DNA from 2 places in the Exiguobacterium sp. ZOR0005 genome. Region 2 is predicted to be linked to the other one. Evidence: predicted binding sites of a transcription regulator. Region 2 holds the regulator's gene; the other holds the start of a gene.
What was found. Region 2 encodes Rex, which represses fermentation and respiration genes when NADH is low (regulators of the CRP and FNR family bind a similar motif). Its sites were predicted from a motif close to TTGTGAAATATTTCACAA; they were not measured.
Positions count from the first base shown of each region.

Region 1: the regulator Rex is predicted to act here: its motif matches at 1,684-1,701, upstream of L971_RS15060 (cytochrome c oxidase subunit 2A).

Region 1 is NZ_JTLB01000022.1:9,329-13,542, reverse strand. Features, by position in the region: gene L971_RS08905 (aldehyde dehydrogenase) at 1-695, shown strand, start outside; gene L971_RS08900 (Crp/Fnr family transcriptional regulator) at 861-1,574, shown strand; gene L971_RS15060 (cytochrome c oxidase subunit 2A) at 1,763-1,882, shown strand; gene L971_RS08895 (cytochrome c oxidase subunit II) at 1,907-2,377, shown strand; gene L971_RS08890 (b(o/a)3-type cytochrome-c oxidase subunit 1) at 2,379-4,064, shown strand; gene L971_RS08885 (kinase) at 4,115-4,214, shown strand, end outside.
Region 2 is NZ_JTLB01000006.1:59,699-63,912, forward strand. Features, by position in the region: gene L971_RS02690 (FAD-dependent oxidoreductase) at 1-340, opposite strand, end outside; gene L971_RS02695 (YesK family protein) at 527-814, opposite strand; gene tatC (twin-arginine translocase subunit TatC) at 912-1,700, opposite strand; gene tatA (twin-arginine translocase TatA/TatE family subunit) at 1,703-1,921, opposite strand; gene L971_RS02710 (redox-sensing transcriptional repressor Rex) at 1,921-2,577, opposite strand; gene L971_RS02715 (ABC-F family ATP-binding cassette domain-containing protein) at 2,727-4,214, shown strand, end outside.

The DNA.
Region 1 (4,214 bases), on a different contig from region 2:
TTGATGTGGCAGCCAAACGGATCGCGTGGGGCAAATGGATGAACGCCGGGCAGACATGTGTCGCGCCGGACTATGTCCTCGTCCATGAATCTCGCCGAGACGAGTTTCTTGAGGCAGTCAAACGAGAAGCGTTCACGATGTTCGGTAACGGCGTCGGCACGAAACGGTTCACGCGAATCGTCAACACGAACCATTTTGACCGCCTGGCAGGTTACTTAGCAGAAGGAAACATTTTCTTTGGCGGGGAGATCGACCGTGACAATTTGAAGATTGCGCCGACGGTGATGACGGATGTTGATGAATCGGCAAACGTCATGAAAGATGAAATCTTCGGCCCGATTCTCCCGGTCTTGACGTATCGAGATTTGGATGAAGCAATCGAGTTCGTATCGGCGCGGCCGCATCCGCTTGCCCTTTATCTCTTCACTGAGTCTAAAGAGATCGAACAAAAGACGTTCAAACACCTCTCGTTCGGTGGCGGCTGTGTCAACGACGTCCTCATGCATTTGACGAACCCGAACTTGCCGTTTGGCGGGGTCGGCGACAGTGGAATGGGTGCTTATCACGGACGTTACAGTTTTGAGACGTTCAGCCACGCCAAATCGATTTTACGGAACACGACGAAGTATGATTTGCCGCTTCGTTATCCGAACTTTAAAGCGGCAGAGAAGTTGATTCGTCTCGTGTACCGGTAAGCATGGAGACTGTGGCCCCGCCGCAGTCTTTTTTTCTAGAAAAGATAGAAGATTGTTTGAAATGTCACATACTTTTGTGATGAAACGGCATCTTCTCCTGTATAATAAACCCATACAATGAACGTACGAGACATTCAAGTGAATGAACGATGGAGGGAGCAGGAAATGATGTCGACGAAATGTGGAAAGACGCAACCGAACAGTTTTATCTTCTCAAACGAGACGAAACAGTTGTTGCTCGAGATGATGACGACTCAAGTTTATCCGAAAGCGAGCATCGTCTGTTGGGAAGGCGAGAAATGTGACAAATTCTTTTATATAAAGAGTGGTTCGGTCAAATTTACAAAGATCACGAAAAAAGGCAATCCGCTCGTCATGTTCTTATTCGGGTCGAATGATTTCTTCGGAGAGTTCGACATCGTCGAATCATATCCAAGCTCCTATAGCATTGAGACGACCGAGGAGAGTGTCATCGGGACCATCTCGAAACAAGAGCTGGAGACGCTCATGCAGCAGGATATCCGGTTCGCTGGTGAGATTATCCGGTGGACGTCGATGATGCGTAAACATTCAGAGATGAAAGTGCGCGATCTTCTCCTTTACGGCAAGCCAGGCGCACTCGCCTCGACATTGCTCCGGATGGCTGCGATGCACGGTATCGACGATGGCGAATCGATCATCATTCCGAGACATCCGTCCGATGGTGAGCTCGGTCAACTGATCGGCGCCCCGCGGGAGACGGTCAATCGTTTGATGAGTCAATGGCGCAAAGATGGCGTCTTGATGACGGCTCCGAATACGATCGAGATTCACGACCTCGATTTCCTAAAAGAGTTATGTCACTGTGAAGGCTGTCCGGCTGGAATTTGCCGATTATAACTGAAACGCAACCGTCTCTTCGTGAGACGGTTTTTTTGTGTGACTGCATGTATCATTTGTGAACTTTATGTGTGTAAACTACGCAAAAATGATGTGATTGTCACTTTTGAAGTGATAAAAGTCACATATTAATAACTGCTCAATCTCATACAATGAAGATGGAAATTATAGCGAAAGGGGTCCTTCACGTGGATAAGAACGGTGGACAAGAACCAGATTTGAAAGGAACGTTCACATCAGTCATGATCGTCGCGGGCGTCATCATCGCCATGTGGTCATCGGTCTTTTATTTATTCGTCACACGATAACAGAAACGAAAGGAGTCGCTCACGTTGCATATTCATAAGCTTGAGAAATATTGGTTAGTGTTTGGCATTATCTTATTGGCCGTGTTTTTGACTGTCCTCGGTGTATCGGCCTTTGCGGCCGGCAACCAACCGGCATCAGACGCCGATCTGGTCGACCCGGCGAAAGTACATCAAACGGCGCCGTTCGACAATCCTGGCCTTCACAAAATCGGGGACAACGAGTATGAACTCGTCATGGTCGCCCAGGCGTTCACGTTCACGCCTGGAAACGTTGAGATCCCGAAAGGTGCGAAAGTGACGTTCCTCGTTACATCACCTGACGTCGTTCACGGCTTTCAGCTCGTCGGTACGCCCGTCAACATGATGGTCGTCCCGGGACATATCAACTCGCTCACGTATACGTTCAAAGAAACGGGAGAGTTCTTGATTCTTTGTAATGAATACTGCGGTACGGGCCATCATATGATGGCGACTAAAATTAAGGTGGTGGAGTAACATGAACGACGTCGCTTCAAAGTTGAAACAATGGGAAATGGAACGGGGCGTGCCGGTGCCAAGTATCGGTGTGAAAGAGGCAAGGCTCGCTTACGCCCACGTCGTCATTTCGGTGCTCGCCGTCTTGATTGGTGCCCTGGCAGGGCTCATGCAAACGCTTATCCGGACCGGCATCATCCCGGAAGTGTTCGGCTACTATCAACTTTTGACCGCCCACGGCATCATGCTCGGTCTCGTCTTCACGACGATGTTCATCATCGGTCTCCTGTATGCGCTCCTCGCCAAGTCGTTCGGTCGGTTCGAATCATTCCCGACCCGCGTCGCCTGGCTCGGTTTCTGGATGATCATCGCCGGGGCCGTGCTCGTCACGATCATGGTGCTCGCTAATAAAGCGACCGTGCTCTATACGTTCTATGCGCCGCTCATGGCCGACCCAATCTTCTATGTCGGTCTCGTCCTCTTCGTCGTTGGAACGTGGTTGTCAGCGTTCGCGATGTTCCGGATGTATGCGGACTACAAACGGGAAAATCCTGGGGTTCATCCGCCACTTCCGGCCTTCATGAGCATCATGACGATGCTGCTTTGGGTCATCGCCACACTCGGCGTCGCCGGGACGATTTTGTTCCAACTGCTCCCGCTCTCACTCGGGTGGAAAGATACGGTCGGAATCGAGTTGTCACGGACGCTGTTCTGGTACTTCGGCCACCCGCTCGTCTACTTCTGGCTCATGCCGGCCTACATCGTCTGGTATACGGTCGTGCCGAAAGTCATCGGCGGTAAGATCTTCTCGGATGCTCTCGCCCGGATGGCGTTCTTGTTGTTCTTGTTGTTCTCGTTCCCTGTCGGTTTCCACCACCAGTTGACGGAACCTGGCATCGACCCGTTCTGGAAGTTCGTCCAAGTCATCTTGACGTTCCTCGTCGTCATCCCTTCGTTCATGACCGCGTTCTCGCTGTTCGCGACGTTTGAATTGCGAGGCCGGGCGCTCGGTGCCCGCGGACTGTTCGGTTGGGTGAAGAAGATGCCTTACGGGGATGTCCGTTTCCTTGCACCTTTCGTCGGCATGTTGTTCTTCATCCCGGCCGGTGCCGGTGGGATCATTAACGCGTCGCACCAATTGAACGCGATGGTCCACAACACGCTTTGGGTCACCGGTCACTTCCATATCACGGTCGGGACGGCCGTCGCCTTGACGTTCTTCGGGACAGCGTACTGGCTTGTGCCGGTATTGCGTGGCCGGACGCTCACGAAAGCGATGAATCGCCTCGGCTTGATCCAAGCAGGGACTTGGGCGTTCGGGATGGCGATCATGTCGTACGCGATGCACATCTCGGGCCTTCAAGGAAACCCGCGTCGAACGGGTCCGGCGACTTACTTCTCGGACGCGCTCACGCGTGAATGGATCCCGTACCATATGGCAATGGCGATCGGTGGGACGATTCTCTTGATCTCCGTCCTCATCTTTGTCTATTCGATGTTCAACCTGTCATTCCTCGCGCCGAAAGGGGAAGAAGAGTTCCCGCTCGCCGAGACAGAGGAGGCGGCGATGGAGACACCTCGTTTCTTCGAGAACTGGAAATTGTGGATCACCGTGACGTTCGTCTTGATCGCGTTCGCTTACACGATTCCGATTTGGCACTTGATTGAGAGTGCACCGCCGGGAGCGCGCGGTTGGGTGCTCTGGTAAACTGAAGTCAGCCCTAGCGGCTGACTTTTTTTGTTAGAGGAGAGGAAAAGATGGAGACGCTGAAGGAGATCCTTCGAAACGAATACGTCAAACAATCGCCGGACCGGCCATTCGTGGTGGCGATTGACGGGTTGAGCGGTGCCGGGAAGA
Region 2 (4,214 bases):
ATGAACCTGTCGTCACAACCAAACGGTCGTACGTGTCATGCACGTCTTCCCCCGTATCGAGATTTTTCGCGTGAATCGTCTTCGCCTCGGTGTCGATGTTCAACACGTCGTGCTTCATGCGCATCAATGCACCGAGCTCTTCAAGTTCACGAGGTGACGAGTAAAACAGTTCCTCGGCCCGTTGGACGACGCCGCCGACGTGGAGCGCAATCCCACACGAAAGGAAGCTGACGTTGTCGTTCCGCTCGTAAACGGTGATCTCAAGATTGTCATGCTTGGCAAGTAGTCCTTTGACAGCTGCTGTTCCTGCGTGTGTACATCCGATGACTGCGATTTTCATATGGTAGTCTCTCCTTTGAGTGGTTGGCAAGTTTATGATTGTGATAAATGTCACATTTAATTTCTAAACTTAGTGTACTATTTCACAAGGATGTTTGACAATGACTATGCTCAGTTTTTCACGTAATTATGTCAAAAGTTTGAACAGGCCTTGTGACACAAAAAGACCACCCTAAGGATAGGATGGTCACGACTCGAGTCGCCGCTGTTGAAACCAAAGGTACGTGGCGACGAAAATATAGATGATGAGCCCGAAGGCGTATAGACTAAATCCAACCAAACTCCACCCCATCCCGTCCCAGCCTCGGATGAAGACGAGACCGATGAGGAACAGCGTGTAGCCGACTCCCGTGATCAGGAGCGGGAGCGTCAGTCTTCGTTTATGTGACGAACGTAAAAAGTGAAGCGCACCGATGAGAAGCGCCGTCGTCAAGATGCCGACCGCGATGAGCGCGTCCCCGTAGTATTCCCACATGACCTATCCTCCCCGATTTGTTGATGGTCCCCTTATCTTACCACGGCGATGTCACACTTACTCGTTCAAAAAAACACCGCGTCCAAGAACGCGATGCTCACTTCTCATTCATTTGCTTCATCAAATCCATCTGTTCTTTCACCATCGCTTCTTTCTCCCGGCGAAGTACGCCCCGATACGTGATGCGTGAGATCGATAAACTGATCTCATACAAGAAGAAGAGCGGCAGCGACACCATGAGGTGCGACGTCAAGTCCGGCGGTGTGATGAACGCGGCGACGACGAACAAGGCGAAATAGGCATACTTTCGAATCGATGACAGGAAATACGGTGTCACGACGCCGATTCGCGTCAAGAACATCGTCACGACCGGCAACTGAAACAACAGACCGAACGGAATCGTCAGTTGCAACAAGAACGTGAAGTAGTTCGAGGCTCCGATGATTTGCGTCAGCCCGAGGTCTTGCCCGAGATCTGTCGAGATGTCGAGGACGAGCGGGAACAGCCAATAATAGGCGAACGCGAGACCGACGAGGAACAAGATAAAGATGATCGGGATGTAGGCGAGCGTCCCTTTCCGCTCGTTCGGATGCAGACCAGGTGCGACGAACGCCCACAGTTGATACAGTAGAAACGGACTGGCCGCGACGAGACCGATGACGAGCGCCAAATTCAAGTAAATCATGAGCGGGTCCGCGACCCCAAAGGCGTTCAGTTCTAGTCCTCGTTCGACGAGGTCCGCCTGTAGATAGGCGAGCACGTATTTGACACTCGGCAAAGCGATCAAAAAGAAGGCAAAGACGACAAATGCCGACAGCATCAGTCGTCTCCGCAGCTCTGTCAAGTGATCGGACAGCGCCCGCTCTTGATCAGTTTCATGGTTCATGATTACTGTTCTTTCTTCTCAGAGTCTTTCTTGTCGTTCTCGTCATGCTCTTTCATCATGCCGTTCGTGGCATTTTTGAACTCGCGGAGCGTCTGTCCGGCGGCACGGCCGAACTCAGGCAATTTCTTCGGTCCGAAGATGATGAGCGCGATGATGGCGATGATGAGCAAACTCACGCCACCCGGCATCCCGACGACGGGTGATGATAATAGAAATTCCATTATTGATGGACCCCCTCAGCAGATGGATAATGTTGCATAAAGTAAATGAGCGACTGGAGTTCGATCGACAAGTCGATATGATGGACGCGGACCGTATCCGGCACCGTCAAACGCGCCGGCGTGAAGTTCAAAATCCCTTTGATGCCAAAGCGGACCAAATCATCGGCGACCGACTGCGCGTATGCGGACGGGACCGTGAGAATGGCGACATCGATTTTGTTTTGCTTCATGATCTGTTCCATCTCATCGACGTGATGAATCGGGACACCGGACATCGTCGTGCCGACTTTTGTCTCGTCTGCGTCGAACCCGACGACGATATGTGTGTTATTGTTTTTAAGGAAGTTATAGTTGACGAAAGCTGTCCCGAGATGACCGACACCGACCAAGGCGACGTTCGTGATTTCGTCCTGGTTTAACGTCTTTCGGAAAAAGTCTAACAGATACTGCACGTTATAGCCATATCCCTTTTTACCGAGTGCACCGAAGTAAGAGAAGTCGCGACGAATCGTCGCCGAATCGACTTTGACCGCCTCACTCAGTTCGGCAGAAGAGACACGTTGTTTGCCTGACGAATGCAGGCTTTGGATAAATCGATAGTATAGTGGCAACCGTTTGGCTGTCGCTTGCGGAATCTTTGGTTCGTTTTGACTCAACGGAAAGAGCCTCCTTTTTACGACGCGTTTCAAACGAATCTGATTTCATACACCTTGATTGTAAACGAATTCACATAAGCACTCAACGAATATACCTGAAAAGACTAAAAAATACAGTATACTAAATACAGAGAAAGGGGTTTTTTCACTTGATCCTATTGCAAGTCAACAACCTGTCAAAATCATTCGGCGTCGAGCCGATTTTAGAGAACGTCAAACTTGAGATTCAAGAAGGGGAGCGCGTCGCCCTCGTCGGCCGAAACGGCGCCGGCAAATCGACGCTCCTCAAAGTCATCGCCGGGGAATATAACTATGACTCAGGCGACATCATGAAACCGAAAGATGTGACGATCGGTTACCTCGCCCAAGACTCAGGGTTAGAATCGAACGAGACGATTTGGAACGAGATGCTCACCGTCTTCTCCGATTTGATCGAACAAGAACAGACGCTTCGGCGGATGGAGCAAGACATGGGCTCGGAGCGCATCTTGAACGACGCGGACGCCTATGAACGTCTCCTCGCCGCGTATGACGAGGAACAGCACACGTTCAAAGACCGGGGCGGCTATCAATATGAAGCGACGATTCGCTCCGTCCTCCACGGGATGCGCTTCTATCCGGACGACTTCGAACGTCAAATCGACACGCTCTCAGGTGGTCAGCGGACCCGTCTCGCCTTGGCGAAGATGCTTCTGCAAAGCCCGGACCTCCTCATCTTGGATGAGCCGACGAACCATTTGGACATCGAGACGCTCGCCTGGCTCGAGAAGTACTTGAGCGGCTATAAAGGCGCCGTCCTCATCGTCTCCCACGACCGCTACTTCCTCGACCGGGTCGTCTCGGTCGTCTATGAGCTGTCACGCCACCGGAGCCGTCGCTTCGTCGGGAACTATACGAAGTACCTTGAACAAAAAGCAGCCATCTACGAACAAGAGAAGAAGCAGTTCGAGTCACAGCAAGAAGAGATCGCCAAGATGCAAGACTTCATCCAACGGAACATCGCCCGGGCGACGACGACGAAACGCGCCCAAAGCGTCCGGAAACGTCTCGAGAAAGTCGACCGGATGGACGCGCCGGACGGTGACGAGCGCAGTGCCGTCCTCTCGTTCACGATCAAGCGCCAAAGCGGGAACGACGTGTTGAGCGGCAGTGACCTCGCCATCGGATATGAGGAACCGATCGCTCAAAACCTCCGCTTCCAATTGCAGCGTGGCGAATCGGTCGCCCTCGTCGGCCCGAACGGGGTCGGCAAGTCGACGCTCTTGAAAGTGTTGACGAAACAACAGCCGGCACTCACCGGTGACATCCGTTACGGCACCGGCGTCGAGATCGGCTATTACGACCAGGAGCAACAGAACCTGTCCGATAAAAACCGCGTCATCGACGAGATTTGGAACGACTGGCCGCTCATGCGCGAGCAAGACGTGCGCAGCCTGCTCGGTCAGTTCCTCTTCAGCGGCGACGACGTCATGAAACGCGTCCACGAGCTGTCAGGCGGCGAGCGGGCCCGGTTGACGCTCGCGAAATTAAAGCTCGAACAGCCGAACTTGCTCATCTTGGATGAGCCGACGAACCACTTGGACCTCGACTCGAAGATGATCCTCGAGAACGCACTCCTCGACTATCCCGGCACGATC